Regions from separate parts of the Desulfocurvus vexinensis DSM 17965 genome, predicted to be linked through region 3. Evidence: predicted binding sites of a transcription regulator. Region 3 holds the regulator's gene; each other region holds the start of a gene.
The links. Region 3 encodes sigma-54, which starts transcription at its own class of promoters, with help from an activator protein. Its sites were predicted from a motif close to CTGGCACGGNNNNTGCTT; they were not measured.
Positions count from the first base shown of each region.

Region 1 (2,196 bases), on a different contig from region 3:
CGGGCGTCCCCTCTCAGCCCCTGCGGGGCTCCCCTAGCGCGAGGTGAAGGTATGCCCTTCGCGGGGCGATGTAAAGCGGGCTATGCGCCGATGGCGGCGGCCAGTTCGGGGTCCGTCAGCGGGCGGCCCAGGGCCGTGGCGGTGCTGCGCACGCGCCGGACGGCCTCGCCCACGGCGGGCTCCGGGGCGGCGCCCCGGCCCATGCGGTCCATGGCGGCGGCCACGGCGGCGCGCCCGCTCTTGGCGCCCAGGCGCACCTGGCGCGCGCCCTCGGGGGCGCCCACGGCCCCGGGGGGGAAGGGCTCGAACAGGGCCGGGTCGCGCAGCATGCCGTGGGCGTGCAGCCCGCTTTCGCAGGCGAAGATGTCGCGCCCGCAGATGGGCTTGTCGCGCGGGATGGGCACGTCGGCCACGGCGCTGACCAGCAGGCAGGCCTCGCGCACGGCGCGCAGGTCGTAGGCTGCCGTGCCCCGGCGCAGGGTCAGGAACGAGGCCACCTCCTCCAGGCGGGCCACGCCCGTGCGCTCGCCAAGGCCCAGCACGCTCACGTCGGCCCACTGCGCCCCCGCGCCCAGGGCGCTCAGGGCGTTGGCCGTGGCCATGCCGAAGTCGTCGTGGCAATGCACGCCCACGGCGCCGGGAAAGACCTGGCGCACCAGCCCCACCAGCCGGGCGGAGCCCATGGGATCGAGCACGCCCACGCTGTCGGCCAGGCGCACGCGGTCCACGCCCAGGCGCGCGCAGTGGCGCGCGACCTCCAGCACGAAATCCTCGTCGGCGCGCGAGGCGTCTTCCAGGCCGACGGACACGTGGGCCATGCCCCGGTTGCGGGCCAGGGGGATGACGTTGCGCATGCAGCGCAAAAGCGCCTCGCGCGAGGTGCCCAGGCGCGCGCCCAGGTGCGCGTCGGATACGGGCACCCCGATGTTCAGCCGCGTGGCCCCGGCGGCGGCGGCCAGCTCCACGTCGGCGGCCTTGAGCCGCGACCAGACCGCGAGCTGCGTGGGCGCCACCAGCCCGCGCGCCCAGGCCAACAGCTCGCCCAGCCCCTCCTGCCCGGCCCACCCGGCCTCGATCTCCTCGACCCCGGCCCGGGCCAGCAGTTTCATGATCTCCCGCTTGGCGGCGGTGTCGAAGTAGACACCGTAGGTCTGGGCGCCCTCGCGCAGGGTGGTGTCGATCAGCATGTGCGGCTCCTTTTGCGGAAATGTCATTTGCGGCTGTCAGGGGGCATTGCAGGGATGGTGCCAGCGCGGGCCTGCGCGCTGTTCCTAGTTTTTACAGTGTGTTACTGGCATGGGCCCCTGCTCTGCCGGGGCTGTGAGGCGACAAAAAGGTAGACTCCTACGCTTTTGTAGGGCCGGGGGCGCTGCTTTTGTAGCCTTTTGGGGTCTGTGGTCGGCATTGAAACATTAAGAGTTAATAAAAACAGATTGTTAATACTGTGTTGCGGCTCTGGCACGGCCTTTGCCCTAGCCCGGGCAAGACACCGACACATCCCCGAGCACTTTCAACCTGGGAGGCAAGCAATGCGAAAGGTAGCCATTTACGGAAAGGGCGGCATCGGCAAGTCCACCACCACGCAGAACACGGTGGCCGGGCTGGCCGAAATGGGCCGCAAGGTCATGGTCGTGGGTTGCGACCCCAAGGCGGACTCCACCCGCCTGCTGCTGGGCGGCCTGGCCCAGAAGTCCGTCCTGGACACCCTGCGCGAGGAAGGCGAGGACGTGGACCTCTCCGATATCCGCAAGCCGGGATTCGGCGGCACCTGGTGCGTGGAGTCCGGCGGCCCCGAGCCGGGCGTGGGCTGCGCCGGGCGCGGCATCATCACCTCCATCAACATGCTGGAGAACCTGGGCGCCTACGAGGAGTCCGAGGGCCTGGACTACGCGTTCTACGACGTGCTGGGCGACGTGGTCTGCGGCGGCTTCGCCATGCCCATCCGCGACGGCAAGGCCGAGGAGATCTACATCGTGTGCTCCGGCGAGATGATGGCCATGTACGCGGCCAACAACATCTGCAAGGGCATCATGAAGTACGCCCAGTCGGGCAGCGTGCGCCTGGGCGGGCTGATCTGCAACTCGCGCAACGTGGACAACGAAAAGGAGATGATCCAGGAGCTGGCCAAGAAGCTCGGCACCCAGATGATCTACTTCGTGCCGCGCGACAACGACGTGCAGCGCGCCGAGATCAACC
Region 1 covers NZ_JAEX01000002.1:46,108-48,303, forward strand. Annotated here, with positions in the region: TPP riboswitch at 1-45, opposite strand, end outside; gene G495_RS0103145 (LeuA family protein) at 81-1,187, opposite strand; gene nifH (nitrogenase iron protein) at 1,530-2,196, shown strand, end outside.
Region 1: the regulator sigma-54 is predicted to act here: its motif matches at 1,234-1,251, upstream of G495_RS0103145 (LeuA family protein).

Region 2 (2,196 bases), on a different contig from region 3:
TCCTCGTCCTCGAAGAGGAACTGGGCAGCATGCCCCGCGAGCTGGCCGAACTGGAGGCCAAGAACGCCGAATTCCTCGAGCGCAAGGCCGTGCTCGAAGACAAGCTCGACATCCTCCAGACCCAGCGCAAGCGGCTGGACCTGGAGATCGACGACAACACCTCGCGCATCAAGAAGAGCAAGAATAAGCTCATGATGGCTGGCAACACCCGCGAATACCACGCCATGATGCGCGAGATGGACAACATGGAGAAGGCCACGCGCAACCGCGAGGAAGAGAAGGTCGCCCTGGCCGAAGAGCTGGAGCGCCAGACCACCCTGCTCGACGAGCTGCAAAAGGAGCACGCCGAGCTGACGGCCCGCCTGGACGAGTACCAGGGCAACCTGAAGAAGCGCTCGGCCTCGGCCCGCAAGCGCCTGGCCGAGCTGCAAAAGGAGCGCGAGGATGCCTGCGTGGTCGTGCCCGGCCCGGTGCTCAAGCGCTACGAGTTCATCCGCGAGCGCATCTCCAACCCGGTCATCGTGCCGGTGACGGCGGGCGTGTGCTCGGGCTGCTTCATCCAGATTCCGCCCCAGGCCTTCAACGACCTGCAAAAGGGCGAAACCATCCTGTCGTGCCCCAACTGCCAGCGCCTGATCTACTGGTGCGAGCACTTCCAGGCCTGCGACTCCAACCTGGCCGCCGCCGCCGCGCGCACCATCGTGCCCATGGTCGATGACGAGGACGAGGCCGGGCCCGACGACGCCGGGTACGACGAGGAGCCCCGCTACTCCGACGACCACGACGGCCCCGACGACCACGACGCGGACAGCGATGACCGCTGACCCGCGCTTCCGCCCGGCCCTGGACTGCGGAGCCGGGCGGACTTAGCTGGATATTTGGGAGCCGGACGGGCCATCGCCGCGGCCCGCAAGGGCCGGAGAGGAAAGTCCGGGCTCCGCAGGGCAGGACGCTGGATAACGTCCAGGGGGCGAAATCCCCGGAAAGTGCCACAGAAAGCAAACCGCCCTCCTCGGAGGGTAAGGGTGAAACGGTGGGGTAAGAGCCCACCAGCGGCCAGGGTGACCTGGCCGGCTCGGCAAACCCCGTCCGGAGCAAGGCCAAATAGGAAGGCGATCGAGGCTGGCCCGGCCGATGCCTTCGGGTAGGCTGCTTGAGGCGGCGGGCAACCGTCGTCCTAGAGGAATGATGGCCACCCCGAAAGGGGAACAGAACCCGGCTTACAGTCCGGCTCCCATTTCTTCGACGACTACACAGCCGGGCGCGCCCGGGGGCATCCCCCCGGCGCGCCCGCAGCGCATCCGGGAGGTGCGATGAGCACATGGGCCGTGGTTCTGGCCGCTGGCAGCGGCACGCGGATGGCCGCCGCCGGGCTCGGCACGGGCAAGCAGTTCCTGCCCTGGCGCGGGGCGCCGCTGTACTGGGCCAGCGTGCGCACCCTGGCCCGCGTGGCCGGGGTCCAGGGGCTGGTGCTGGCCTTCCCCGCCGCCGATTTCGAGCGGGCCCGGGCCGAGGCCGAGGCCCTGGCCGCCGCCGAGGACCCCGGCCTGCCCCTGCGCTTCGCCCCGGGCGGGGCGCGCCGCCAGGATTCGGTGGCCGCCGCCCTGGCCGCGCTGCCCCCGGGCTGCATGCGGGTGCTGGTCCACGACGCGGCGCGGCCCTTCGCCTCCGCCGCCCTGGTCACGGCGCTGCTGGCGGCCCTGGACGCGGGCGCCCGCGCGGCCATTCCCGCCGTGCCCGTGAAGGATACGGTCAAGCGCGTGGCCGGGGGCCGCGTGGCCGCCACCCTGCCCCGGGCGGAGCTGGCGGCGGTGCAGACGCCCCAGGCCTTCGTCCTGGCCGACCTGCTGGCCGCCCACGAGCACTGCGCCCGCCACGGGCAGGACGTGACCGACGACGCGTCCATGGTCGAGGCCCTGGGCCTGGAGGTGGCCGTGGTGCCCGGCGAGGAGGCCAACGTGAAGATCACCACCCCGGAGGACCTGCGCATGCTCGCCCCGCACCCCGCGCCCCGCGTGCCCGTCACCGGCTGGGGCTACGATGTCCACAAGTACGGCCCCGGGCGGCCCATGGTCCTGGGCACGGTGCCCATCCAGGGCGGGCCGGAGGTCGTCGCCCACTCCGACGGCGACGTGCTGCTGCACGCCCTGGCCGACGCCCTGCTGGGCTGCCTGGGCCGGGGCGACATCGGCGAAC
Region 2 covers NZ_JAEX01000002.1:470,934-473,129, reverse strand. Annotated here, with positions in the region: gene G495_RS17760 (C4-type zinc ribbon domain-containing protein) at 1-824, shown strand, start outside; RNA gene rnpB (RNase P RNA component class A) at 882-1,239, shown strand; gene ispD (2-C-methyl-D-erythritol 4-phosphate cytidylyltransferase) at 1,314-2,196, shown strand, end outside.
Region 2: the regulator sigma-54 is predicted to act here: its motif matches at 1,123-1,140, upstream of ispD (2-C-methyl-D-erythritol 4-phosphate cytidylyltransferase).

Region 3 (2,196 bases):
CATGCACCTGTCCGGCGGCGAGCGCCGCCGTCTGGAGATCGCCCGGGCGCTGATCCTCGACCCCAAGTTCATGCTGCTCGACGAGCCCTTCGCGGGCATCGACCCCATCGCCGTGGACGATATCCAGGGCATCGTGCGCGGGCTGCGGGACCGCGGCATCGGGGTGCTCATTTCCGACCATAACGTGCGGGAAACACTGCGCATCTGCGACCGGGCCTATCTGGTCTACGAGGGCCGGGTCATCCTTTCGGGCACGCCCGTGGAGATTTGCGAGAACCCCCAGGCCCGCCAGGTCTACCTGGGCGAGGCCTTCAGCCTCTAATCTTGCGCAGTTCCTGCGCTTCCTTGCCTATACAAAATCCTTGCCATTTGAGTTGCAAGGCCTGTGCGTCTGTGGCATGGTCTGGCCGTGTCGCGCAAGGCAGGCCCCGCCGGACGGGGGCTTTTGGCCGCTCCGGCGGATAAGGCGCCCCTGCGGGCGCCCCGGGGCCCGGCACATCCAGCACCTGAACACGACGGGCAACGATGGGACTTGAACTCAGACAGCAGATGAAGCTTTCGCAGCAGCTGGTGATGACGCCCCAGCTGCAGCAGGCCATCAAGCTGCTTCAGCTTTCCCGCCTCGAACTGCTGGACGTGGTCCAGCAGGAGCTGCTCGAAAATCCCCTGCTGGATGAAAAGGCCGAGGAAGCCTTCGAGGACACCGCCGAGCGCGACGGCAAGGACGCCTTCGAGGCCGCCGCCGAGCCCGAGCGCCCGGCCCAGGGCGACGAGGCCGTGGAGCGCGATATTGCGCGCGATGCGGACTGGGAGAACTACCTGGGCGAGTTTTCCAGCTCGTCGCGCCAGGCGCTGATGCGCGAGTCCGAGGTGCCCGAGGAGGGCATGGCCTACGACGCCCGCCTGTCGGTGAAGCCCTCGCTGGAAAGCCACCTGGAGTGGCAGATCCGCCTGTCGGATTTCAGCCCCCGGGACGTGGCCATCAGCGAGGTGGTCATCGGCAACCTGGACTCGCACGGCTACCTGCAGGCCAGCAGCGAGGAGATCGCCGCCATGGCCGGGGCCAGCACGGCCCAGGTGGAGGCCGTGGTGCGGCGCATCCAGCGGCTGGACCCGGTGGGCGTTGCCGCGCGCGACCCGCGCGAATGCCTGCTGGTGCAGATCGAAGTCCTGGGCTACGACGACCCCATTCTCATCGAGCTGGTCAGCGAACACCTGGAAGACCTGGAGAAGGGCCGCTTCAAGCCCGTGGCCCGCAAGTTCCGCCTGACCATGGACCAGCTCAAGGAATACCTCGACCTGCTCCAGACCCTGGACCCCATGCCCGGCTCCAGCTACGGCGGCGGGGAGCCGCAGTACGTCAGCCCCGACGTGTACGTCTACGAGTACGACGGCGATTTCGTCATCGTGCTCAACGAGGAGGGCCTGCCCCGGCTCCAGCTCAATTCCTTCTACATGGACGGGCTGTTGGCCAAGAACTCCAAGGACAAGGAGTACGTGCAGGAGAAGATGCGCTCGGCGGTGTGGCTGATGAAGAGCCTGTTCCAGCGCCAGCGCACGCTCTACAAGGTGGTGGAGAGCATCGTGCGCTTCCAGGACGGCTTCTTCCGCCGCGGGGTCACGGCCCTCAAGCCGCTGATTCTCAAGGACATCGCCGACGACATCGAGATGCACGAGTCCACCATCAGCCGCATCACCACCAGCAAGTATGTGGCCACGCCCCACGGCGTGTTCGAGCTGAAGTTCTTCTTCAACAGCGCCCTGGAAATGGACGACGGCTCCCAGGTGGGCTCGGAGTCGGTCAAGGCGCTCATCAAGCAGCTCATCAGTGGCGAGGACCCGCGCCACCCCCTGTCCGACGAAAAGATCGCCGACCACCTGAAGGACACCCTCAAGGTCAACATCGCCCGGCGCACGGTGGCCAAATACCGCACGGCCCTGGGCGTCCGCTCCTCCTCCAAGCGCAAGCAGGTTTTTTGATCCCGCGCCGACTAGCCCTTTATTTCGGCCCGGTTTCGCTCTACACTGGAATTGGCGGAAACCCGCCCGACCAGTGCCGTTGTGTCACCCAAGACAGGAGGACAGCCCATGCAGATCAATTTCAACTTCAAGAACTTCGAACCCTCCGACCACCTCAGGAAGTACGCCACCGCGCGGTTCGAGAAGTTGATCAAGTACGCTGGCACCGACAACGCC
Region 3 covers NZ_JAEX01000005.1:221,567-223,762, forward strand. Annotated here, with positions in the region: gene lptB (LPS export ABC transporter ATP-binding protein) at 1-322, shown strand, start outside; gene rpoN (RNA polymerase factor sigma-54) at 526-1,980, shown strand; gene hpf (ribosome hibernation-promoting factor, HPF/YfiA family) at 2,089-2,196, shown strand, end outside.

Region 4 (2,196 bases), on a different contig from region 3:
CACCGGGGCCAACGAGGACCGCATCGGGCTGGTCAAGCTGGCCGACGGCGGGACGCTCTTCCTGGACGAGGTGGGCGAGATGCCCCTGGCGCTGCAGAAATCCTTCCTGCGCGTGCTCCAGGAAAAGCGCTTCCGCCCCGTGGGCGAAACGCGCGAGGTGGAGAGCGATTTCCGCATCGTGGCCGCCACCAACCGCAACCTCGAGGCCATGGTCCAGGCCGGGACCTTCCGCGAGGACCTGCTCTTCCGGCTCAAGACCATCAGCGTCCACCTGCCGCCGCTGCGCACGCGCAAGGCCGACCTCAAGCCCCTGGCCATGTTCCACGTCAGCCGCCTGTGCGAGCAGTACGGCATGCCCCTCAAGGGCTTCGGGTCGGACTTTTTCGAGGTCCTGGCGGCCTACCGCTGGCCGGGCAACGTGCGCGAGCTGTTCAACGTGCTGGAGCGCGCCTGCGTGGCCGCCGGGGAGGAGCGCACCCTGTACGCCATGCACCTGCCCCAGGAGATCCGCATCCAGGTCACCAAGGCCTCCCTGGGCCGCCCTGCGGAGCGCCAGCCGGAGCCCCGGCCCGGGGCCGCCGGGCCCGCCCCGGCCCCGCAGGCCGCGTCGGTTTCCGGGGACCCCCAGGCCGCCCCGGCGCCCGAGGCCCCGCAGGCCGGGCCCCAGGGCGCCTGCGACGCCGTCGCCGGGGCCATGGACGCCTTCTTCGCCCGCCGCACGCCCGCGCTCAAGGAGTTCAAGAACGAGATGGAGCGGCGCTACCTGGAATACCTGCTGGCCATGCACGGCACGAACATCAAGGCCATCCTGCGCGACTCGGGCCTGTCGCGTTCGCATTTCTACGCCCTGCTCAAGAAGAACGGCATCGGCCAGGCCCCGGAGTAGGGCGCCCCGCCCGTGCCGGGGCGGGGGCAGCCGCCCGGGAGCGCCCCGTCCGCGCCCGGGTGGGTGGACGGACCACGGCCCTGGCCGGAGACGGACAGAACCTGGCCGCTCCGGGCCCGCGCGGGCCAAGGGCTTCTTTGGCGGGGAGCGCCACAGGCGCCGAGGCGCCCCGCCCCGGGCGCGTACCGCAGGGGCCGCGACGGTCGCCGAGCCAAAGCCGCCATTCACCGATTATTGACTTGATATGCTCCTTGTTCTCGGTCAGAAGATGGATATGGGCCCGAGGTGTCCGTTTTTTCGGACGACGGGGTCCCTGGGCGGGGGCGGCGAGCGTTGTTTGAGTGGACAAACAGTCCCCGTTCGTACTACCACACGCTCGCCGAAGGCTGGCACGGTTCTTGTTTGCGGGCGCCACGAGCCGGGCCCGCGCGGGCCGGGGCAGACACGCACCTGACGTCCTCTGTGTTTCCAATCATAAAGGAGAGGTACCTATGTCGAAAAACATGAAGACGATGGACGGCAACACCGCGGCCGCGCATATCGCCTATGCGCTGTCCGACTGCGCCGCCATCTACCCCATCACTCCGTCCACGCCCATGGGCGAGCTGGCCGACGACTGGGCCGCCCAGGGCCGCCTGAATCTGTTCGGGCAGACCTGCGACGTGAAGCAGATGCAGTCCGAGGCGGGCGCGGCGGGCGCGGTGCACGGCATGCTCGCCGGTGGCGCGCTGACCAGCACGTTCACCGCCTCCCAGGGCCTGCTCCTGATGATTCCCAACATGTACAAGATCTCCGGCGAGCTGCTGCCCGGCGTGTTCCACGTCACCGCCCGCGCCGTGGCCGCCCACGCCCTGTCCATCTTCGGCGACCACCAGGACGTCATGGCCTGCCGCCAGACCGGCTTCGCCATGCTGGCCTCGGGCTCGGTGCAGGAGGCCATGGACATGGCCCTGGTGGCCCACCTGTCGGCCATCGACTCCAGCGTGCCCTTCCTGCATTTCTTCGACGGCTTCCGCACCTCCCACGAGATCCAGAAGATCGAGGTCATCGACTACGAGGACATCAAAAAGATCGTCAACTGGCAGGCCATCGAGGACTTCCGCGCCCGGGGCGTGAACCCCGAGCACCCCGAGATCCGCGGCACCGCCCAGAACCCCGACATCTACTTCCAGGGCCGCGAAGCCGCCAACTCCTACTACAACGAGCTGCCGGGCATCGTCGCCGCCAACATGAAGAAGGTGGCCTCCATCACCGGGCGCAAGTACCGCCTGTTCGACTACGTGGGCCATCCCGAGGCCGAGCGCGTGGTC
Region 4 covers NZ_JAEX01000011.1:85,021-87,216, forward strand. Annotated here, with positions in the region: gene G495_RS0109410 (sigma-54-dependent transcriptional regulator) at 1-886, shown strand, start outside; gene nifJ (pyruvate:ferredoxin (flavodoxin) oxidoreductase) at 1,378-2,196, shown strand, end outside.
Region 4: the regulator sigma-54 is predicted to act here: its motif matches at 1,273-1,290, upstream of nifJ (pyruvate:ferredoxin (flavodoxin) oxidoreductase).